DNA from 3 places in the Clostridium gasigenes genome. Region 1 is predicted to be linked to each of the others. Evidence: riboswitches for the same ligand, from Rfam matches in the RefSeq annotation. Region 1 holds a riboswitch; each other region holds the start of a gene.
The links. Region 1 has a riboswitch for cobalamin ahead of J1C67_RS01820 (CGGC domain-containing protein). Riboswitches for the same ligand answer to the same signal wherever they lie in the genome.
Positions count from the first base shown of each region.

Region 2: linked by a shared signal. The riboswitch ahead of cobT (nicotinate-nucleotide--dimethylbenzimidazole phosphoribosyltransferase) and the one ahead of J1C67_RS01820 (CGGC domain-containing protein) in region 1 are both predicted to bind cobalamin.
Region 3: linked by a shared signal. The riboswitch ahead of J1C67_RS15585 (ABC transporter substrate-binding protein) and the one ahead of J1C67_RS01820 (CGGC domain-containing protein) in region 1 are both predicted to bind cobalamin.

Region 1 is NZ_CP071376.1:361,763-370,308, forward strand. It holds gene J1C67_RS19610 (collagen-like protein) at 1-482, opposite strand, end outside; gene J1C67_RS01780 (hypothetical protein) at 956-1,372, opposite strand; gene J1C67_RS01785 (manganese catalase family protein) at 1,804-2,403, opposite strand; gene J1C67_RS01790 (spore coat protein CotJB) at 2,407-2,703, opposite strand; gene J1C67_RS01795 (spore coat associated protein CotJA) at 2,693-2,929, opposite strand; gene J1C67_RS01800 (hypothetical protein) at 3,073-3,219, opposite strand; gene J1C67_RS01805 (ABC transporter ATP-binding protein) at 3,483-4,259, opposite strand; gene J1C67_RS01810 (FecCD family ABC transporter permease) at 4,259-5,347, opposite strand; gene J1C67_RS01815 (ABC transporter substrate-binding protein) at 5,350-6,363, opposite strand; gene J1C67_RS01820 (CGGC domain-containing protein) at 6,422-6,742, opposite strand; cobalamin riboswitch at 6,863-7,049, opposite strand; gene J1C67_RS01825 (MATE family efflux transporter) at 7,104-8,480, opposite strand.
Region 2 is NZ_CP071376.1:3,331,074-3,339,619, forward strand. It holds gene J1C67_RS15620 (cob(I)yrinic acid a,c-diamide adenosyltransferase) at 1-473, opposite strand, end outside; gene cobT (nicotinate-nucleotide--dimethylbenzimidazole phosphoribosyltransferase) at 514-1,617, opposite strand; cobalamin riboswitch at 1,889-2,064, opposite strand; gene J1C67_RS15630 (choline/ethanolamine kinase family protein) at 2,117-2,959, shown strand; gene J1C67_RS15635 (helicase-related protein) at 3,044-4,801, opposite strand; gene J1C67_RS15640 (methionyl aminopeptidase) at 5,036-5,905, opposite strand; gene J1C67_RS15645 (GerMN domain-containing protein) at 6,159-6,791, shown strand; gene J1C67_RS15650 (J domain-containing protein) at 6,985-7,509, shown strand; gene J1C67_RS15655 (ABC transporter permease) at 7,737-8,546, opposite strand, start outside.
Region 3 is NZ_CP071376.1:3,319,993-3,328,538, forward strand. It holds gene J1C67_RS15560 (Na/Pi cotransporter family protein) at 1-969, opposite strand, end outside; gene J1C67_RS15565 (cobyric acid synthase) at 1,175-2,665, opposite strand; gene J1C67_RS15570 (Dph6-related ATP pyrophosphatase) at 2,655-3,323, opposite strand; gene J1C67_RS15575 (ABC transporter ATP-binding protein) at 3,394-4,152, opposite strand; gene J1C67_RS15580 (FecCD family ABC transporter permease) at 4,164-5,207, opposite strand; gene J1C67_RS15585 (ABC transporter substrate-binding protein) at 5,176-6,105, opposite strand; cobalamin riboswitch at 6,333-6,504, opposite strand; gene cobD (threonine-phosphate decarboxylase CobD) at 6,583-7,659, opposite strand; gene cbiB (adenosylcobinamide-phosphate synthase CbiB) at 7,692-8,546, opposite strand, start outside.

The sequences.
Region 1 (8,546 bases):
GTTACTCCAGTTTGTCCAGTTACTCCAGTTGCTCCTGTTACTCCAGTTGCTCCAGTTGCTCCTGTTGCTCCTGTTGCTCCTGTTGCTCCTGTTGCTCCTGTTGCTCCTGTTGCTCCTGTTGCTCCAGTTGCTCCTGTTGCTCCAGTTGCTCCTGTTGCTCCAGTTGCTCCTGTTGCTCCTGTTGCTCCTGTTGCTCCAGTTACTCCAGTTGCTCCAGTTGCTCCAGTTGCTCCAGTTGCTCCTGTTGCTCCAGTTGCTCCTGTTGCTCCAGTTCTCCCAGTTGCTCCAGTTGCTCCTGTTACTCCTGTTACTCCTGTTACTCCAGTTACTCCTGTTGCTCCAGTTCTCCCAGTTGCTCCTGTTACTCCTGTTGCTCCTGTTTGCCCTATACATTTCGGATGGCAAGGTTGACAACAATCGTATCTGTCCCTATAATTAGGATAATTTATATCCCCTTCAGAACCATATCTGTAATTACTCATAATAGACACCTCCCTCATTAATAATACTTTTTTTATTTAATATGCCGATATTTTTTTTATATCTTCATATTCTCTATACATAGTATGCAGATATTTTGTTTTGCGTTACATAGTTATGTTAATACGTGTCTAAATTAGAAAAAATATAGATTATAACATCCTAAAGCTGCAAAATAATAAGTATTATAGTCTCAAGCATTTGAATCATTATCAAAGTTCAATGTTTTTTTCTTAATTTTTAGTGATTCATTTGTATAATAATAAACACCAAGACAATCCTTTTCTCTGTAATCTAATAAAGATAGTAAGTGCTTGCCTTTGGCTATAACTAAATCACTAATAAGAAAACTGCAATAAAGTTTTAACTCTATCGCAGTTTCTTCATCAAAATGATTCTATTTTAAACACTACTTGTACCTGGGATATTTACGCAACATTAGGCGCGTTTGCTACTTCTTAATTTTTTAATAAGGTCAGTAATATCTTCGTTGTACTTGCTTTGTAAAACCATAATCAATAATTACTGGTATTCCATCAATTATACCCCAACTACTTTTCTTACATAAATCTTCCAATAATAAATTATACTTCCACTGAATAGTCTGTATTCCCTTCAATCTAATAAATTCCCGACTATTACTAACATTGAAATATTTCAATACATGTGAAAAATTATTTATTGTATCAGCCTTCTTCATTATCAGAAACTTGAAATCTCCTGAAACTTCTATAACCTTTGCAAATAAATTTGAATTATCATTAAATGAAATCTGATACTCAACCTGATTTTGTGCAATTCCTGCTATATTTTTTGCTACCTTTATTACATATCCATTCCCCAAATCGAATACTTTTCGGCCAGAACCGGAGCCAATATATCTATAAACCATTTGTTTCATCCCCAATATACTTCGATTAAATTTATCACTCGTTTCGAACACCTGATTTCTAATAATCTAATTTAAGTTAAGCTATTAGAAAATATTCTACATACTTATATTATTCAGTTTATAGTTAATGGGTTCATATGTTTAGCACACAATATTAATGTTCGAATAAATAATTTAAAATTCGTAAGCATCAAAGATTCTCCGTATATAATTACTAAATATAAAATCATATAATAATCCCAGTAGAAAGCAGCTATTGCTTTCTACTGGGTTTTCAAATTTAGTATTTCAGCAGCCTTAGTCATGCATCCATCAAGTGGATTTGCATTAAAATCTCCTACAAGTATTGTATTTCTATTTTCATAATCCAAAAAGCTATCGAATATTTTTCGATAGCTTTTGCTTATAAATTACCTTATATATAAATTAGGTTACTTCTTAAAATTAGATTTATCAATTATAAATAAACGTGGTTCTTGTAAGTAATCTTGAACAATCCTAAGAGCTTCACCAAATCTTTGATAATGAACCACTTCTCTTTCTCTTAAAAATTTTAATGGTTCTATTACATCAGGATCATCAGCCACATTTATTAGATACTCATAGGTGGCTCTTGCTTTTTGCTCTGCTGCTAAATTTTCAGTAAGATCTACAATTGGATCTCCTTTTGATTGAATATAAGAAGCATTAAAAGGAACGCCAGAAGCACTTACAGGATATATCCCTCTACCGTGATCTACATAGTAGCCACCCATTCCTGCATTATTAATTTCTTCAAGGCTTGCATCTTTCATTAATTGCCTAACCATTGAACCAACCATCTCTAAATGAGCTAACTCTTCTGTCCCTATATCATTACATGTTGCTATAGCTTGTGGAGTAATCATTGAAAAACGTTGACTTAAATATCTTAACGAAGCTGCTAATTCACCATCTGGTCCTCCATATTGAGTGATTATAATTTTTGCCATTTCAGGATTTGGATTCTTTATTTTCACTGGATATTCTAAGAATTTGTCATACGTCCACATAAATCATATATCCTCCCTTTCAATTTTAAAGTTAGCATCACTTTCCCAAGGCCAAGGTTCACTTATCCATTGCCATAAAGATGAATTCGATGAATCATGTTGAGTTAACATTCCATAATTCATTTCATAGGTTTCTCTTAATCCTTTGCATAGCATTACATAATAATTATATTTTTTTATAGCATGTTTATCTGATGGATGAGTATTAAGATATAAAGCTAAATCTACCTTCATAAACTGAGAGGTAGTAATTTGTTTTAATAGTTCCATTTTATCTATATCATCTATATCATTTCTCATAAGACACCCGCCTTCTTTCAGGCTCGCGTTTCTCTTTTGTTTCATATGGACTGTATAATTCAGGAAAAGCAGTTCCTTTATTTAACGCTTGTAGAGGTGTGAACAGATCGCATAAGATTTGGAATGGAACATAAGCAGCTGCTAACCTGACATTTTTTATTTCAGTTTCTTGAGGTATACAACTGCTATTTTGAGAACATTGTGATTTATTTTCTTTGTTTCTCATCTGTTTCAATTTAACTCTCCTTAAAATATTAATTATATTATATAATATTCAATTTATACAAAAAGTTCCAAAAAGTTGTTACTTAACTTATATATATATCTATTTTGCCGTTAACTTTAATATGATTTTATAATAAGTTTAAATTAAGCCTTCGTTTTTTTATTCCTAACTGGCTTATATTCATACTTACTTTCATCTTGTTCATTAATATATTCATAACCATTTTGTTCACTTTTTTTTAATCCTAATGAAGCCATTTGCTTTTTAGTTACAGTTAATTTATTGCTCATAATATAGTCACTCCCTAAATTTTTATTTTGAATAAATTTAAATCTCTATCGTATTAAATATTATATATCTAATCTCTTGATTATTTTTTCCTAAACTTTTGTATATATTCTATTAAATATTTTTATCTTACTCAAAATATATCAATCCAAGAAAGTAGTATACATTTATTCAATTAATAAACTTAGAATATATAACTTAATCTCCAATAAAAAACTACAATAAAGTTTTAACTTTATTGTAGTTTCATAATTAAAATTAACTCTCATATTTTTTTATAGTAGGGCTTATAAATAATATTTATAAGCCCTGTTTCTTCATCATCTATAATTTTAGCATCAACCTCATACAAAGACTTTATTAATTCTGTGGTTAAGACTTCCTTTGGTGTTCCAACCTTAATAATTCCACCTGCTTTTAGGGCATAAACCTTATCACAATATAAAGCAACAATATTTAAATCGTGAATAGCGGCTATAACTGTAACCCCAAGTTCTTTTACAGTATCCATAAACTGAAGCTGATACTTTATATCTAGATGATTTGTAGGTTCATCTAGAATAAGACACTCTGTTTTTTGTGCTAATGCCCTTGCAAGAATTATTCTTTGCTTTTCTCCCCCTGATAAACTTGAAAAGTTTCGTTTAGCATAATCTATCATACCTACTTTTTTTAAAGACTCTTCCATGATTCTATAATCGTAAACATTATCTTTTTCTATAAATTTTTTATGTGGTGACCGTCCCATTAGAACTATATCTGAAACAGTAAAATCAAAATTATAATTATTATGTTGAGATACCACAGCCATTTTTCTTGCACTTTCTTTCATAGAAAAATCCTTGCTATTTTTATCATCTAACAATATAGCTCCTGTAGACGGCTGCAGAGTTCTGTATATACATTTTAAAAATGTACTTTTGCCACTACCATTAGGCCCTATAATACCTACAAATTCTTTTTTCTTTGCATGAATACTTAAGCCTTTCAATATATGACTCCCACCTAAATAAGCTTCTATATCTAAAGTCTTTACCTCCATCAATCATTACCTCCAAATCCATATGATTTACTTACCATAAGATATATAAAACTTGGTGCACCTATCATAGAAATTAATATTCCTATTGGAAGTTCACTTCCTTGTATTATAATCCTTGATAAAACATCTGCCCAAACCAAAAATATAGCTCCTACTAATGCTGATAATAGAATAATTCTTTTATGATCTGTTCCAAATATCATTCTTACAAGATGAGGAATAATGAGCCCCACAAACCCAATCATACCAGATGCATATACTATGAATCCAATTACAACAGATGTAATTATAAGATAAAATTGTCTATACTTGTGCAAATCTGTACCTAAAGTTATAGAAACTTCATCACCAAGCAGCATTAAATTAAGCGTTCTATATTGCGTTATAAAAAACAATGTAGATATTATTACAACAGGAAGAATTATTCTTATATTTTGCCATTTTGCACCTGCAAGGCTTCCCATTAGCCAATATGCTATACTCTGCATGCCATCTCTATTATTAGCAAAGTATACAATAAAGCTTGAAAATGCTGAGCATACAGTACTTAACGCCATACCTGCTAGCAAAAGCTTTGTTGAATTAGCTCTTCCATTTACATTTGCAAGGGTTAATACAAGTATTGATATTGCAAATGCTCCAATGAAAGCGCATATTCCTACATAATTACTACCAAAAAAGACCCCAACACCAAGCAAAATTGCTAATGTAGCCCCAAGAGATGCCCCTGAAGAAACACCTAATATATATGGATCTGCTAGGGGGTTTTGCACAATCGCTTGCATTATGACCCCTGATACGGAAAGGCCTATACCTACAGCAACTGCCAACATAATTCTTGGGAGCCTTATAAACCAAACAATATCATGGACAGGCCCACTTGATAAAAATTTTGCATCACCAATACTAAATAGTTTGTACATTATAATTTCATATACATCTTTTATAGAAATCTCAACTGAGCCCATAGTTACTGTTATTAAAATAGAAAAAATCAAAAAAAATACAAGTATAATGGAAACACCTATATAAGTAGGCGTTCCATTTATCAAAGATTTTTGTGTGTTATTTTTATAAATTCTTTTCATTTTTATTTATCCTCATATAATTCAGGATATAACCCCTTTGAAATTGTCTTTATACCGTCTAAAGTTCTAATACCACTAGCATAAACTTCACTGAGCATTATAGGGTGAACACGTTCTGACTTTATTGCTGAAATACTTGAAAGACCTTCATTAGTCATAATACTTCTTAATGCAGATTCTTTATCAATTTCCTTACCATAGTAAACAGTAAAAATCACATCTGGATTAATCTTTATCAAATCTTCATTCCCCATTTTCCCACTAGATTTTGCTACTAAATTTGCTCCAACCCCCTTTGCAATATCACCACCAATACTATCTTCTCCATAAATTCTATAGACACCGTCTTTTTCTACTTCCAAAATAACTGTTTTAACAGCCTCTTTTTCCTTAACCAAATCCTTTACTTTTTCAATTTCTTTTTTCATGTTATTAACAATATCATTAGCTTTATTTTCTACATTGAAAATTTTACCTATGTTTAAAATATCATCATATTCATTTTGCAGACTATCTGGTTTAATAACACCGCTGTTTTGTGCCATATATGTATTTATACCTCTTTCATGCCAAAAATCTACATCTCCAAGTTTTTTTTCAGCGAATAGAGAATACCAACCTAATATAAAATCAGGTTCTAATCCAATAACCTCTTCTTTTGTAGGTGTTTTTTCATAATGTTTTAACTTACTAAATTCACTTTTATATTCATCTTTAACATCATGATCCAATCCAGACACTCCAATTATTTTATCCTGTAATCCTAATGCTAATAATGTTTCTATTGAATTTTGATATACTGCAATAACTTTTTCTGGTGATTTTTCAAAAGTAACTTTGACAGGATTTTTAGCATAATCATATGTTGTGATTGTAACAGGATAATGTGCTGACTGTTCATTACTATTTTCTACTTTAGTTTCTGCTTTAGGTGCTGTTGTCTCATCTTGATTCCCACATCCGGTTATTCCAAATGCCATTAACCCTATTAAAATCATACTTATTATCTTTTTCATTTTAAGTTTCTCTCCTTTATTTATCCCTTGTATACCCAATCAATACTTCTTAATATTTTTAATGAGTACCTTCTACCACTTCTATATTATATCTTTTAAATATCTCTTTTATTTCTTCTGTTCTTTGAATTTGACACTTAACAATACAAACACCAAGGTGAAGCTTTTGAACCCCTGCTTGTTCTAATTTTCTAGCAATATTTATCAAGTTTTCATCAGAATTACTTGAACATGAATCACATGTGAAAAATGACATAAGTTCTAAATTTTCGTTTTTATATATACTAAAGTTTTTCTCTCTGTTATTTAAAGCTTTAAAGCATCCCATGGTTGTACATATTCCATTTATTTTTTCACATACTCCGATAGCTATCTTCATTTTTACCTCCTATAAAATAAATTATTCCAAAAAAAATGATAACCTTTTAACAACAGTTAAAAGGCTATCAATTGAAAAAAATATTTTTCAAACGTTTCCCCCCCTATCACTCGTAGAGTTGTCATCACATTAAAATAGGCAGGTCTTCTGGCTTAAGTATCAACACTCCTGCAGTCTTCCCAGTTTCCCAGTGACATATTGCAAGAGCTCCTCTATTACAGCGGCGGGACCGCGTGGGATTAAAACCCACTTCCCTTTTAATTAACAGATATTAAATACCTGTTAAACCTATTTTTGTATATTCAATTTTACAATTTTATTTTATCATATTACAATTACATTAATCAAATAAATTTTAGTTCTATATTGCTTCAATTTCCTCAAAATCTCTGGTTACATCTTTAACCCATTTTCCACTAGTAACCCTAAATATACTTACTATAGATTTCAATACTTCATCTGACTTAATAATAAAGAAAACTATAACTATTGGTAATTTAAATACGAATGCAGCTAAGAATCCTCCTGGAATTGCAACTAACCACATAAATATAATGTCATTAACAAGAACAAACTTAGCGTCTCCACCACCCCTAAGAACTCCCATCATCATATTAACCCCAAGTGATTGAAAAACAACTATTATAGATGTTACTTTCATTATCTCCATGGCTATCATTTTAGTAGCGTCTGTTACATTATATAAATCAACAACTACCGGTCTTATAAGATATATAATTATTCCTGCTATCATTCCCATAGCAATACTAAAAAATCCAATAGTAAAGGCATATTCTACCGCCGCCTCTTTCTTCCCTTCCCCAATTGTATTTCCTACTATAACTGCTGCTGCATTAGATAATCCAAATATAAATACAGTTACAAATTGATGAGCCACGGTATTTATACTATTTGCTGCTACTATATCTGTACCCAGCCTCCCTACTATAATAGAAATCATAGATGCTCCTGTTGACCAAAGTAACTCATTAAATAGTACAGGAGTACAAATCTTAATAAAATCTTTTAGCATTAACTTATCAATTTTCAATAAGTATTTTATTTTAAGCCTTATTTTCTCTTCATAAAAAGCAATGAATATTAATACTATTGCAAATTCAATAATTCTTGCAATTACCGTTGCTATTGCAGCTCCCTTAATGCCAAGTTTTGGAGCACCCAAGTTACCAAAAATAAGTACCCAATTAAGGAAAGCATTAACTATTAATGAAATACTATATACTACTATTGATATTCTTACAGTTTTAACAGAACGAAGAATCATAATTGTACAATTTGTTACTGCATAGAACAGATATCCTATGCAAATAATTTTTAAATAGCTTGCCCCAGCTTCAATCACCGCTGAATCTGCTGTAAATATACTCATAAATTGTTTTGGAATAAATACTCCTATTCCAATAAATATAAGAGTTATTCCAATACATACTCTATACATTATTGATAATATTTTATGAATAGATTTTTTGTCACCTTTCCCAAAGTACTGTGAAATCATAATGTTTGATCCACCAGCTAGTCCAAACATTAATATCATAAGTATAAAAAACAGATTATTTGCAATTGCAACTGCTGATAGTTGAACCTCGCCTAATGATCCAACCATAATAGTATCAATCATACTAACAGCAAATGTAATAATATTTTGTATCGCTATTGGTAATGAAATACTTAAAAGTAATTTATAAAACTTCCTGTCTTTTGTTATTTTCATCATTATTTTCACCTCATCTACAGTTTTTTTTATAACATTACGCCACTATATCTCTTTTACTGTTATTTT
Region 2 (8,546 bases), 1.1 Mb from region 1:
TTTATTTCTGATACATAGTTAGCTATATCTATTAGCTTTTGATTTGGATTTCTCCCAGTTAAAACAACTTCTAAATTCTTTGGCTTATTTTTCAAAAATTCTAGTACTGTATCTAATTCTAATACTCCATAGTTTAAAGCAGCCATTGTTTCATCTAATATAAGTAAATCATAATTTTCATCTATAGCTTTCTTAGTTATTGATGAAAATCTATCTCTATGTTCCTTAATCACTTCTTCTTGCCCTTCTTTGTCTAAACAATTAAACCAATCCTTCATTGGAGCACCTTTTACTACATGAAAATATTCATTTAATTTTTCTATTGAAACAAGCTCTCCAGTATTATTATCCTTTAAAAACTGAGTTAACAGAACCTTATTTTTTCTTCCTGCACATCTCATACCAAGTCCCATAGCTGCTGTTGTTTTTCCTTTTCCATTTCCACAATATATATGAATTAATCCTATTTCCATAATTTTTGCCTCCTCTTGTTTTATTATTTTTGAAGATCACTTATACTATATAATCGTCTTCACTTCTTACTGTATCTAAATAGCCATTATCTATTTCAGCTTCTGCAAAAGTGGCCATATTATTCATCATTGCACAAGCATATTGAACTATAGAAAAAGCTATTGGACATCCACTTCCTTCTCCAAGCCTCATGTCTAAATTAACCATAGAATCGAGTTTCAACTCATCGAGCGCAATGTTATATCCTATTTCTTTAGAACAATGTGATGTTATTAAGTAATCTCTTACTAATGGATTAATCTTAACTGCTGCTAGTGCTGCAACTGCCGATATAAAACCATCTACAACTACAGGTATTTGATAATAAGCTGCCCCTATAAACACTCCTACCATAGCTGCAATATCGAATCCACCTACTTTTGATATAATATCTATTGGGTCTTTTATATCTATATTATTTATTTCTAAAGCTGTTTTTATTACTACCTTTTTTTTCTCAAAGGCTTCTTTTGTTACACCTCCACCCTTACCAACTGCTTTCTCCAAGACACAATTTGTAAGTGCAATTAGTACAGCACTACTTGTTGTAGTATTTCCTATTCCCATCTCTCCTACACCTATTATGTCATATTTTTTTCCCTTTACCTTTCCTACCATTTCAATACCAATATTTATAGCGTTTACACACTCTTCATAACTCATAGCTGGTCCTTTAGCTATATTGCTTGTCCCTTTTCTTATTTTTCTATTATAGACCTTTGGTATTTCTTTATCACTATTAATACCTATATCAACTACTATTAAATCTGAGTTACTTTCTTTAGCAAGTACAGCTACTCCTGTTAATCCTTTTGTAAAATTAATAGTTTGAGCAAGTGTTACATATTGAGGTGCCGAGGCTACCCCCTCCTCTACAACACCATTATCAGAACACATTATAATTATACATTTCTTATTTATACTATTTTTAACGTTACCTGTAATCCCTGCAAGCTTTATTGATATTTTTTCCAATTTCCCAAGGCTTCCAAGGGGTTTTGCCAACGAATCCAACCTTTCCTTTGCCAGTTTACAAGCTTTCTTATTTGCAGGTTTAATATCATTTATAAATTTTTTTAAACTATCCTTATTTTCAAATCGCACCTTATACCCCCTAATAAAAATATCTCAGACATACTTATTTTTTGAAGTGCCTTACTAAGCATATCTATATTCATAACTTTAATTTTCTTTCAAATCTATTTGAACGTCAAAAAAGCATCTTACTTAACATAAGATGCTTGCATAACAAAATAAATAAGAATACTTTTCTTACTTAAAATACAATACACCCTTAATACACCGTTAAGTTGAGGGTGCTGAAAAAATAACAGGTCAATCATTTGATGAACTATCTATATTTTAAAAGCTCCCTAATAGCGTTAATGTATTGGCAGGTATTCCGACTTAAATTATGTTAAGACTTTTATTTTATTAATTTCTATAAATAAAATAATTGAAAAAACTAACTTTCACGGTGGCGGGACCGTATAGGCTTTTAACCTATTTCCCTTTTAATGTATTTAAACAACCATTACATATTTATTACCTTTTTGTTATAATACTTATAATTAATACAAAAGTCAATAAGTAAGGAGATTTTATGAATTCTATAATAATTGATTTTTTAAAGTATTCCTTAAATTGGGATATGAATTTTTTATCTTCACTAGAACAAATTGGAGGGCTTAGTAATAATAATTACAAAGCAATTTATTATAATAATTTATATTTTATACGTCTATGTAATCCAACTCCATTTAATATTAGTAGAAGAAATGAATTAACTATTTTACATACTGCTTGCGATTTAAATTTATGCCATATGCCTATTTACTTTGATGTGGAGACTGGAAATATGGTATATAAATGGATTAATGGAAAAATGCCTACAGAAATAGAGTTTAATTCTGAGCGCTTATTAAGGAAATTATGTATCAACTTAAAAAAATTACATTTAACAACATCTTTAACTTATTTCAATCCATTTAATGAAATTAGGGCGAGAATAAAAATATGTATTAATCTAAAACTTCCACTGCCTACTTATATATATTCTTTAACAGAAAAACTATTTCGGCTTGAAAAGGAACTAGAAATAAATAAATTCGTAGGCCTTTGTCATAACGATTTAAATGTTTCTAATATAATTATAGATGATAGAAATTTATATATTATAGATTATGAGTTCTCAGCTACTTGCGATGTTTTTTTTGATTTAGCAACTGTTGCATGGTTACAAGATTATAATGGACGTGTTAATTTATTAAAGGCCTATTCTGGAAGATTTAACATTAAAGATTATAATAAACTTATTAGCTATATTTATGTTGTTAAACTTCTAAATGCTCTTTGGAGTTTAATAAAATCAGCACAATCATTAAGTAACTACAATTATGAAAAAGCTTCTAATATTATTTTTGATGAATTATATTCTAATCTATAAAAATTCTAGATTTAAAATAAGGCTATATTAAAATTTAACTCATTATTAAAGGAGGCTATTACGCCTCCTTTAATAAGTGAAATATTATATTCTCAATAAAATTTCATTTATATTATTACTTATTTCCCTTCTTTCGTTATAAATCCACTCTGCATCAAAAGGTAGGTTAAACACCTTACTAAATGAGTAATATAAATTTACTTTTTGATAATAAATCTCTAAGTCATCTAAATTACCTTTGAAACATTGAGGTTTTGTGATTTCCTTAGAATTTATTAAGAATAATTCCTCAACATAGTCTAAGAAAGCATTCAGCATAACCTCTTCTGATACATCAAATGGAATCTTCAATAAATTCCATTGAATTTCTTCCTTTAACTTATATCTCTTTATATTGTCTAATACAATAATATACTCAGTTATATCCATTTTTCTATAATAATTTAACGTCTCTTCTCTCGTGCTCCAAATAGCTAATTTTTCATTAAGTGGGAGAGTTTTTATTTTCAATATAGCTTCTGAAGGTCCTATTACCGCCGAATATACCGGCTTATCTTTTTCCTCTAATTTATCTTGTAGAAACTCTGCTCCTCCTCCTATACTTAAAACATAGCCTATTTCATATATTCCTTTTCTTCCTGCTCTGCCTGCTATTTGTTTAACTTCCTGTGATGTCAAATCACGTATTTCATATCCATCAAATTTCTTAGTAGATAAAAATATAATTCTTTTTATTGGTAAATTCACACCCATTCCAATAGCATCTGTTGTTATTAAAATATTTGTTTCCTTATTTACAAATTGCTCATATTGTTTTCTTCTAACTTCTGGTGGCAAGTCTCCATATATAATACTTGCCTTTACTCCTTGTTTAGAATAACTTTCTGCAATTTCTAAAACTCTTTTTTTAGAAAACACTACTATAGCATCTCCAGGCTGTGCATCTTTAAAATAAAAACTTTTATGATCTATTTCAAGAGGAATTTGCCTCTTATATTCTATTAACTCATATTCTTCACCGCAATCTTCCAATATTTTTATTAGTACCTCTTTAGCATTTAAAGCTCCACATAAGTGAATTTCTTTACATCTAATTCCTAGAAGTGCTTTTGTCCAAGCATCTCCTCTTTGCGAATCTCCAATCATTTGGATTTCATCTATAACTGCTATTTCATAATTTTTCTTTATATTCAATTTTTCAACTGTACAAGATGTATGCGTTGCCCCAATAGTTATTATTTCTTCTTCTCCGGTTAGTAAGTCACATATTACCCCTTCATTATTCATTCTTTCATAATTTTCAAGAGCTAATATTCTAAGTGGGGATAAGTATATTCCACATTTAGCCTTTTTTAATCTCTCGATTGCATTATAGGTTTTACCTGTATTTGTATCCCCTAAATGAATATAGAATTTTCTTTTTATAAATCTAGCTTCTCTATACTCATCTTTTGGATTTGATGGGAAATTCTTTTCAAATTCTTTTGATATTAAATCCGGTATATGATGTTTAACTAAAACTGTCATTATACCTGAATTAATTAAACTATTATCCTGTCCCCGGACAACCTTATAATAATCAAAACTTGTATCATTTTTCTTATTATAATCACTTAGAATTTTCTTGGATACATATTCAAGCAAATCATCATATCTTTCACATAAATTATTATATTCCTTAAAACCTTCTCCACTCATATCTTGAAGCTCTCTTATCTTTTTTCTTATAGTCGCTTCATGTTCAAGCAATACTCCTGGTTTAGAATTATATACTATTTCTTCTATTTGATTTATCTGACCCTTCAACTTTTTAAACTCTCTTTGCATAGAATTTTTTTTCAATATTATCCCTCCAAAACCTAGTTGTATTTTACTTAAGAAACTAAAAAAACAAATCTTCTACCATATAATATTACTTCTTATTATCCTTTTATTCATTAGCTTGCTCATTTGTTCCAATTTTTATAAGTTCAAAAAATATTAATTAACCATTAAAACACATAAGCAGGTAGTTTAGTATTTATATCTATACTAAACTACCTGCTTATCTATATATGTTATTTTTTTAAATTATGATTAATATGCTATTATTTCAACACCGTTTTCTGTTACAAGAATGGTATGTTCCCATTGTGCTGAATAAGAGCCATCTTCTGTAATTGCTGTCCAATCATTTTCTTCGTCAACAAATAAATTATAATCTCCTGCATTTATCATTGGCTCTATTGTAAATACCATTCCTGGAACTAAAATCATACCAGTTCCTTTTTCTCCAATATGACTTACAAATGGATCTTCGTGAAACTCTAGTCCTATTCCGTGTCCACCAAAATCTCTAACTACTGAATAACCATTTTCATCTGTTAATTCCTTAATTGCAGCTCCTATGTCTCCTATGAATCCCCAAGGCTTTACAGCAGCTACGCCTCTTGCTAAAGACTCTTTTGCTACATTAACTAATCTTTTATCTTCTTCGCTTACGTTACCTATCATAAACATTCTTGACGCATCTGAAAAATATCCATTTAATATTGTGGATACATCTACATTTATTATATCTCCATCTTTTAGTATTATATCCTCACTTGGTATTCCATGACATATTTCTTCGTTAATTGATGTACATACGCTCTTTGGAAACCCTGAAAAATTAAGAGGTGCTGGTATCCCCCCTTGAGAAATTGTATAATCATGTATTATTTTATTTATTTCTTCTGTATTCATACCAATTTTAATTCTCTCAGCAATTAAATCTAAAGCAGAATTATTTATTTTAGCACTTGCCTTTATCCCTTCAATTTGTTCCTTATTCTTAATCATATCTCTTGAGGGTACAATAAACCCTTTCATTTGTAGTGAGTTTACCTTTTTATCAAAATCAATATGACATTTCTTATATTTTTGTTTGCTTCCACACCAGCATTCATCATTTCTATTTAAATTCATTTTTAAATCTCCTTTTCAAAACAAAAATTTATATTAACTAGTTTATTTTTGCTTTAGTAATTATATACATGTATTATACACCTATACTCTATTTTTTCAAATCCATATTTTATTTTTATAAAGCTATCATCCTCTATTATGCGCTTTTACTACATTATAAGACTATTTTTTTGAAACTTTTTTCTAATCATGGTATACTATACTAGTAGAAATCTATTTTACACTTATTTATTATACAAAGGAGCGATTATATATGAAGAAAAAACTTTTAGTAATTTTATCTATTCTTACATTTTCACTAATGCTTATTTCCTGTAATAAGGAGATTTCAAAACCTAATACAGAAGCCGACTTATCTCAAGATGATAACATTAAACAAAATGATAACATTAAAACTAACTTTGAGGAGGCTAAAGATACACAATCTACCGATACTGACAATACTGATGTAGTAAAAAAAGAAAATAAATCTGTACGACTTTATTTTTATGATGTCGTAAATGATAATATTATTTACTATGATGATACTATTGAAGTAACTGATAAAGCTGTAACTAATGCACTTGTAAATGCATTGAAAAACCCAACAAAACCTGATGTTACCCCTGCTATTGCTAAAAATATCAGTGTAACATCTGCTAAGTTAGATAAAGAAAATAATATATTTACTATGGATTTCAAAGATAACTTCGTAAGTGAAATGAACTTAGGTAGTGGTTCTGAATCTAATACTTTAAAAGCTATTGTTAATACTATTGGTTATAATTTTAAGGTTGATAATGTAATTATTACTTTAGGTGGTAAGCCTTATAGTTCAGGACATATATCAATGAATGATGGTGAAAGCTTTAAAGTTTCTTTAGAGAATGTAATTAAATTAGATTAAGTTTCAGGATTTTTTAAAAATAATAAGTTTTTTAATATTTACTTATTTATATATTTATTTAAAATAGGCAGTCTATATTTTGACTGCCTATTTTTTATATTTATTCTTTTATTAATCACAAAAACAACAATTTTGATTAGAATAAACTATACTTTAATATTAATAATTAAATTAAAAAAGGGGTGAATATAAGTTGGATCCATATAAAGTTTTAGGTATACACCAAAATTCATCAGAAGAGGAGATAAAAAAAGCTTATAAAAACATTGTTTCTCAATACAGTTTGACTAAATATCAAGATACACCAAACGAAGCTCTAGCTAAAAACATATTGTCTGATGCGAATGATTCTTATGAATTGCTTGTTAACGGTAATATCTACAAAGAAATTAGAAATTTAATTGATACTAAAAATTTTGTAATTGCTGAAACTAAATTAAATATTATTGATGATAAAAATTCTCCTGAATGGAATTATCTTAAATGCTTTGTTTTTTTAAATAAAGGTTGGTTTGACTCCGCTGTATCTCATTTAACTACTGCAATTGAACTTAATCCAGACAATTTCGAATATATAGATAGTTTAAATACTTTAAAAACAAGAGCTCCAGAATTTGCAAATTACTATAACCAAGAAAATGTTCAGCCAAATACAAATAATATGAATGCTTGTGGTGGAGGGAGTTCTCCTTCTAGTGGTAACAAGGGAATGTGTTAACTATTAATCAAAATATGATTTACAAACATAATCACAAGATAAAATTTAAAGACTGATAAAAAGCTACTTAATAAATAGATTTTCAACTTTTTATTTATCTAAATCTATTTTAAAGTTCGCTTTTTTCAGTCTTATTAAGGAATCATAAAATAAATAATAGACCAGTATTCTTTTTTTACAATGCCTAATTTAAATTTTCTATAGAATATTCAATTCTTTGATTATCCCTAATCTACAGATTTTAATGATTCTACCATTGGAGTTTTCTTTAATTTGAAATACATTACAAAATTTACTATTGATGCAAATGCTAATGTTAATATTGACGCATAAAGAAAGCTCATAAAGTCTATATTTCGTCCAAACATCATATTATCTGGCTCTGCTGTTATCATTATAAATTTATGCAATAAAACGCCTAGCCCAAGACCAGTTAATGTACCTATAAATGTTAACACAAAGTTTTCTCTATAAACATACGCAGAAACTTCATTATCATAGAAACCCAATACCTTAATTGTTGCAATTTCTCTTATTCTTTCACTTATATTTACATTAGTTAAATTGTATAATACAACAAATGCTAATGCTCCGGCTGAAATAATCATAATTAATACTACATAGTTTAAACTTGAAATTGTCTCCTTAAAACTATTCTCACTTAGCGAATTAAAACTTACTGATGTTACTTTAGACTCTTTTAATATATCTTTAGATAATTTATCCTCTGATTCTTTTGATTTATCCGCTAATATTGCAAACATTTTATTAAACTTTATTTCTTCTTTAAAAATTTTCTCGTAAAGATTATCAGTCATATAAACATAATTCATTACATATTGTTCTGAAATACCTCTAATTTTAACAGGTACTTTTTCATTTTCTTCTTTATCAATGTATATTGTATCTCCGATTCGTACTTTTAATTGTTTTGCAGCTTTTTCTGTTAATATAATTCCATCCTCTTGAATTTCTACTTCTTCTTTGTTTTTTCTACTCTTTAAATCTATAAAATTATTAAATTCATTTTTATATTT
Region 3 (8,546 bases), 1.2 Mb from region 1:
ATCTAAATATATTGCGCCTTCTTTTTCTATTTCATCCTCACCTGGTAATATTTTGTTTGCTAATTTAACTAAATATCCTGCAAGTGGAAACATTATTACAGTTACTGTAATATTAAATATAGTATGTGCGTTTGCAACTTGTCTTGCAACATTAGAATCTGTACTTTCAACTAGTCTTATTAACGGATCCATAAATGGTAGGAAAATTAAAGTTCCTCCAATATTAAAGAATAAATGTATTAACGCTGCTTTTTTTGCTGTTTTATTTGTTCCTATTGACGCTAACAATGCGGTTGCGCAAGTTCCTATATTACAACCAAAAATAATTGGTAATGCAATATTCATATTAATTGCTCCTGTTGTTGCTAAAGCTACTAATATACCTGTTGTTGCAGAAGAACTTTGTACAACCGCAGTCATAGCAAGTCCTGCTAATACGCCTAAAAATCTATTTTCACCAACAACTAATACAAAGTCTTTAAACCATTGTGCGTCGGCAAGAGGCTTCATTGAACTTGACATTAGCCCCATTCCCATAAATAATATACCAAACCCTAAAGCTATATTTGCCATATCTCTTGTTTTTTTCTTTTTTGCAGTAACTACTACTACTGCAGCTACTCCAATTACTAATGGTGCTATTGCATCTAATTTAAATGATACCATCTGGGCTGTAATTGTTGTCCCAATATTAGCTCCCATAATAACGCCTGCTGCTTGCATTAATGACATTAACCCTGCATTAACGAAACTAACTACCATAACTGTAGTAGCAGATGAACTTTGTATTACGCAAGTAACTAACGCTCCAACAATAACTCCTATAAATCGATTACTTGTTAATTTTTCAAGTATTCCTTTAAGTTTATCTCCCGCTGCATTTTCTAATCCATCACCCATTAGTTTCATTCCGTATAGGAATAATCCAAGTCCCCCTATAAGCCCTATTATAGTTTCAAAATTAATCATTTTAAATCTCTCCTATCTTAAGTAATTTAAATATAAAATAATATCATTTATTATTTTATCATTTTTCTACAACTAAATAGGTTAATTCTATGTTAAATTTATTATTTAATAGTATAAAAATATAACATATTACAATACTTATGCACTTTTTAAAAAATAACAGAGTAATTTGCTGGTCTATCATTTTTTTTAGTGCTTTACTTATTTAAAATATTATTTCTTCTACTTTTTCCATATCAATATTCTCTTCTAGTAATGCTGCTAACTTATCGTATTGTTCTAATTTATATTTTTCATAATCTAGATTTTCTTCATTGTATAATTTTATACCATTATATTCTTTTATATTATTAATTAATTCTTTAGCAAAGTTACCCTCATCAAATATCCCATGAAGATAAGTTCCAAGTATCTTTCCATCTGTGCTACATACTCCTACTACTTCACCATTTATATCATTTATAAAAACTTTAGAATCTTTACTTTTAATTGTTTTTCCATTATGTATTTCATAACCACTAACAGTTATGCCATTACAGCTTTTAATAATATTACTATTTACTGTAACTACCCCTTTAATCTGTCTTGTTAATTTTTCCTTATTAAATATAGTTTTTATATCTAGTAGTCCAAACCCTTCTTCACTAGTTTTTTCACCCTCTACACCATCTAAATCTTCAATAAGTTTTCCAAGCATTTGATATCCACCACATATTCCAAATATAAATACCCCTTCTTTTTTAAGACTATTTATCTTTTCAAATATTCCATTTAATTTAATTGCTTTTAGATCTTCTATTGTGTTTTTAGTTCCAGGAATTATTATAACATGAGGCTTTTTAATTTCATTTACCTCTTTAACATATCTAACTTGAACTCCTTCTAATCTTTCTAATGAATTAAAATCTGTAAAATTAGACATATGAGGAAGCTTAATTACTACTATATCTAATCCTTTTGCTTCTTTATTTTTTATTCTGTCTGTAACACTATCCTCATCTTCTATATCAAATTCTGCATAGGGCAGTGCTCCTAATACTGGAATCTTAATTATTTCTTCTAATTGTTTCATTGCAGGTTTAAAGTACTCCATGTTCCCTCTAAACTTATTAATAATAACACCTTTAACTCTATTTTTTTCTTCTTCATCTAAAAGCATTATTGTCCCTACAACAGAAGCAAATACGCCTCCTCTATCTATATCTGCTACTAAAATTACTGGTGAATCTGAAATCTTAGCCATAGACATATTTGCTATATCACTTTCTTTCAAGTTTATTTCAGCGCAGCTACCAGAGCCTTCTAAAACCATCAGTTCATAATCTTTTTCTAAATTATAAAAAGTATTTTTTGCAACTATTCTTAATTCTTTATTTAACTCTTTATACTTATATGCATCCATAGTACAATGAACTTTTCCATTAAGTATAACCTGTGTTTTTAAGTTTCCACTAGGTTTTAAAAGTATTGGGTTCATAAATGCGGTTGGAACTATTTCACAAGCTTCTGCTTGAACCACCTGTGCTCTCCCCATTTCTAAACCATCTATTGTAACAAATGAGTTTAAAGAAATATTAAGAGCTTTAAATGGGGCAACCTTTAACCCTTTATTTTTAAAATATCTACAAAAAGCTGTAGCTACTGTACTTTTACCAACTGAAGATGCTGTTCCAAGCAGCATTATTTTATTTGCCATTGTCTTCATCAACTATATCTAAGAAACCATGGGTTCCATTAGTTATATTTCCTTGTGTTTTAAATTTTATAGGAAACTTAAATAGTGGTCCATCATATACAAATGTATGATATTCACCGTTTTCTCCGCAAGGATCTGCCCCAGTTGCTTTTATATCACTAACTACTTCCTTAGTTAGTATTTTTCCTAAAAATTCTTCTTTAAGAAATTCTAATTTTACATTTTTAAGTACAGTTTTAAATCCTCTATCTATAAATTCATGAGTTAACCCTTCGCGATCTTCATTCCAAAGTGGGAATATAGCTTCAATTTCAACTTCATTACATCTATCTGTGCACCAAGTTCTATGAGCTTCTAAATCAATATCCCCAAATACGCAAGCCTCAACTCCAAGTTCATTTTTCGCTAGTAATAAAGTATTCTTAAATGCATCTGCATATTCAGCACCTTCACATTTCACTAATAAAAGTGGAATATTTAATGATTCGGATACATTATGCAATAAATTTTCTGGTACTCCATGAAACCATGATCTACATAAATTTTTATCTACCGTTATTAATAACGCTACTGGTGTATGTCCATTTTCTATCATTCTATTCAATGCAAGTGTGCTATCTTTACCACAACTATATGACATTATAAATTTTTTACTCATTTTCTATCTCCTCCGTAATTTCAATATACTATATTCATATTTTTATGAATATTAAATTAATTAGAATTTTTTATTGTTGCCATTTTCTTAAAACATTTAACATAAATGTTTTAATATTAATACCATAGACCTTTTTTAATTTTTCTTCTTCCAAAACATGTTTAGGTATTCCTTTTGCAACTACTTCACCATTGTTTAACATTAATACTGATTCTCCAAAACTTTGAACTAGATTTAAATCATGTAATACTGCTACTACAATCCTATTATTTTCTTTTGCCCATTTATTTAAATACTCTAAAATATCTATTTGACATCTTAAATCTAAATGATTTGTTGGTTCATCTAGTAAAATAACCTCTGGGTCTTGAGCAAAAGCTCTTGCTAAAAATACTCTCTGAAGCTGTCCTCCAGATAATTCATTTATTAATTTGTTTTTTAAATCTAATAAACCAACATTTTCTATACACTTAACTATAATATTATTATCATTTTCTGAAAGAGTTGCAAACACTCCCTTTAAATGAGCATATCTTCCAAGAGCTACTGTTTCATAAACTGTATATGGAAAATGAATATGACTTGATTGTGTCATAAGTGCTATTTTAGTAGCTAACTCTTTTCTATTTAACCCACCTATTTCTTTTGAATCTAACAATATATTTCCTTTATAGTTAATTAAATTTGCTATTGACTTTAAAAGAGTACTTTTACCGCATCCATTAGGACCGACTATACAAATATTTTCCCCTCTATTTACTTTAAAGCTTACATTTTTAACTACATTTAATCCATCATATCCACAACTTACATTATTTACTTCCAACAATTTAAAATCACCTACTTTGACTTTTTAAAATAAAGATATGCAAAGAATGGAGCACCTATTAATGCTGTTACTGCGCCTACGGGCAGTTCAGAGGGAATAATAATAGTTCTTGCTACCAAATCTGTAATAACCATTAGTGATCCACCTAAAACAATAGACATTGGAACTACATATGAGTGTTTTGATCCAAATATTTTTCTTACCATATGAGGTGCAATTAAATCTATGAATCCAATTGTACCACTTATCGCTACAGCACTTCCTGTTAAAATGGCTGTAAATAAAAAAAGTCGTTTTTTTACTTTTTTTGTATCCACTCCTATTGATTTTGCTGCTTCTTCTCCAAATGTTAATACATCCATTTCTTTAGAATATATCATAACCCCAACTACTCCTACAATAAAAAATGGAAGTCCTGCTTTTAAATATGACCATCCTCTCATTGAAAATGAACCCATTTGCCACATAGTAATACTTTCAATTTTATCTGTAAATAATGCTGTAATAGTTGTAAGTATTGCATTAAAGAACAATGAAAATACAAGACCTGCTAATATTATTGTATTGTTAGAAAGACTTTTATCTACCTTTGAAGCAAATTTTAATATTAATATAACTGTTAATAAACTACATATAAATCCTATAAGTGGCAACGTTAAATTTCCAAGCAATGGAATTGAAATTCCTGTGACTATTACAATACCAACACCAAGTGAAGCACCAGATGATATACCTAATGTATATGGTGATGCTAATGGATTTTTTAATACCGATTGAACAACCGCTCCACTAGCGGATAAGGCTCCACCTACTATAAACGCTAAAAGAACCCTTGGAAGTCGTAAGTTCCATATAATAGCTACATCTTTACTATCTATTTCAGATCTTAATGTAATTCCCAGTATTTTATGTCCTATTACTGAAATACTATCCAATATGCTAATATCGGAACTCCCAAATGAAGTTCCAATACATATTATTAAAAATACTAAAGGAATGGATAATATCATTAACCTTTTATTTTTATTTGTTTCCATATACTTCTGGATAAACATATCTAGCCATTTCCTTTAATGCTTTAATTATATTTTGTGATGATCTTGATGAAGAATTTTTATCAAGAGTAAATATTTTATCTTCTTTTATTGCATTTATACTATTCCATCCATCACGGCTACTCACATCTTCAACAGCTGTTTTTCCTGCTGTATTTTTTCCAGGTGTATTTACTAATATAACATCCGGATTTGCATCTATTATTGATTCAGCGCTTGGAGAAATCCAAGATTTTTCATTTTTAAATATATTTTCCGCTCCAATTATTTCTATCATTTCATTTAAGAAAGTTTCGCTACCAAAACTACTTAATTTTGAACCAGCTCCTATTTCAAAATAAACCTTTTTCTTATCTGTAATTTTATCTCCAATTGCCTTTATTTCAGCGACTTCTTTTTTCATGTCTTCAATTATTTCTTTTCCTTTTTTTTCTGTTCCAGTAATACTTGCCATAAATTCTATATCTTCATATATTCCATCTATGCTGTAGCTACTTGGAATGTATGCTACTGGAATCCCAGCTTCTTTTATTAATTTAAATGGATCATTATCTCCAACTTTGTTGTGTCCTGAAGCTATTATAATATTAGGATCTAAAGATATTAATGTTTCTGCATCTGGATTTCTAAACTCAATTTGAGGTAAATCTGTATTAACACCTTCAACATCTGCTGAATATTTATCAATTGCAACTAACTTATCTGCTAGTCCAAGTGCTACTAACACCTCGGTATTTGATGGTGCTGTTGATATTATAGTTTTAACCTCTTTAGGTGCAGTAAACTCTGTTCCCTCTCTATCTGTCCTTGTTATTATCTTCTCTGTGCAACCTGCAAATAACATTGTTGTAAAAGTCATTGCAAATACTAGTGATAAAATTTTACCTTTCTTTTTCATTAATTATTCCTCCTTAATCTATATATCTAGGGCTCTCTTAACTTTATTATATTAAGTTATGTTATTTATTTTTAATAACCTTTACATATAAAATATTAAAAGAAAGGCATACCCCTTTAAGGGGTATGCCTAAAATACATAATTGCTTAATTTCATAAAATTATTATTAAATAATAATTAAGAATAAAAATTACAACTTATATCCTATCATTTCACCCACAGAAAATGATATTGTCGCACAAAAGGTAGGTATCCCGGCTCTACTTCATCCTACTCTCTTACCTTCCCGCATTTTGCAGTGGCTTTTAAGATTTCGTCCATAATACGGTTACTGGGGTAGCTCAGGATTTAGACCTGATTCCCTATTAAGTCAGCTAACGCCTTTTTGTGATTTATTTTTCTTATTGATTATATTACTAAAGTTTATTATATGTCAATTAAACTTTAGTATCATAACTAGTTTTTAGAATTCTAAATTTATATTACTAAACTATAATTTAATGCAGTAATAATTTTTTCGTTTTCCTCTCTAGTTCTTACTGCTATTCTATAAAAACTACTATTCAAACCTTCATAATTACTACAACTTCTAATTAGTATACTGTGTTTTATCATCTCTTCCTTTAAATCTAAGTTATTTAAAATTTTAAACATAATAAAATTAACTGATGGTTTAAACACTTTAATGTTTTTTATTTGTTTTAAATTATTATATAAATAGTTTTTTTCCTTTTCTACGTACTCAATACTGTGTCTTATATAATCTTCTTCTTTAAGAGCTTGTATAGTACCTTCGGATGCAACTACATTTACAGTCCAAGGAACTGTAACTTTCTTTATTAGAGTAATAAACTCTTCATTTTTAGAAATTCCATAACCAATTCTTATTCCTGGCATTGCAAAAAATTTAGTTAATGATTTTATAATTATAATATTTCCATATTTTTGCAATAAATCTTTAGATGTATACTCTTCTTCTGAGTTTAAAAAATCTAAAAAAGATTCATCTATAACTATAGTTGTTTTTGTTTCTAGTCCCTTCTTTGCTAATTTCTCAATAAAAGTATTTTTAGTTAAAACCCCTGTTGGATTATTTGGATTACATATAAATATCATATCTATGCTTTCATTTAAAGAGTTTATTAATTCATTATTTAATTTAAAATTATCTTCTTCCTTCAAATGATAATACTCTATACTTCCGTCTATACTTAACACAGCTTCTTCATATTCTGAAAAGGTTGGTGCTGGAAGCAATACTTTTTTAGGTTTTAACCCCCTAATTATATTGAAAATCACCTCTGCTGCTCCATTTCCAAGTACTAAGTTCTTTATATCTATATTTTCATAGTCGCTTATAGATTTTTTCAAATTAAAATAAGATATGTCTGGATATTTTTCGATTTTATCTAAAGCATTAATCATGGCATTTTTAACATTTTTATTTAATCCACTGGGATTAATATTAGCAGAAAAATCAACTATTTCTTCAGAATTTATTTTGTATTTTCTTGATATTTCTTCTACATTCCCACCATGAACTATTTTACTCATATAATCTCACCTCAAAACCTTTGCAAACTTTTTTATATAATTAAATTTAAACCTATTGCTAATATGTATCCAAAAATAGCAACTCCATAAAGTATTTTATTAGTCTTATATAAATGATCTATTTTTATTTCGTCTAAATCATCACCTATAGTTGGCTTTTCAACTATTTTACCGAAATAATAATTTGATCCGCCTAGCTTAATTCCTAAAGCTCCAGCTACTGCGGCCTCTGGATGAGCGCTATTTGGACTGCTATGATTGTTTTTATCTCTATTGTAAATTTTATAACTATTTCTCCAATTCATTTTTAATATAAATGCTACTATTATTGTAAAAATTCCTGTTAATCTAGCTGGGATATAATTAAATAAGTCATCTAATTTTGCCGGAAAGTATCCAAAATCTTTATACTTTTCATTTTTATATCCAAACATTGAATCCATTGTATTTACTGCTTTATATGCCATGGCAAGTGGAGCACCACCAATCCCTAGATAAAATAATGGTGCAATTATACCATCAGACATATTCTCGGCTACTGTTTCTATAACTGCTCTTATTATTGATTTTTTATCTAATGATTTTGTATCTCTCCCTACTATATAAGATAATTGAGTTCTTGCAGATCCTATATCATCTTTAACTATATAGCTAACAACCTTTAATCCTTCTATTTTTAATGCTTTTGTTGAAATACAAAAATATATTATAATTCCACTTAGCGCTATTCCAATTATATTATTAAATGAAAAGGCTAGTTTTATAACTAATAAATTTACGGCATAAACTACTATTACTGCAATTATCCAAGTAAATCCCCCTGCTAGTTTAAGTGAGTTTTTAAATACTGCTCTAAATATCTTTTCTAACCACTTGCACAATGTTCC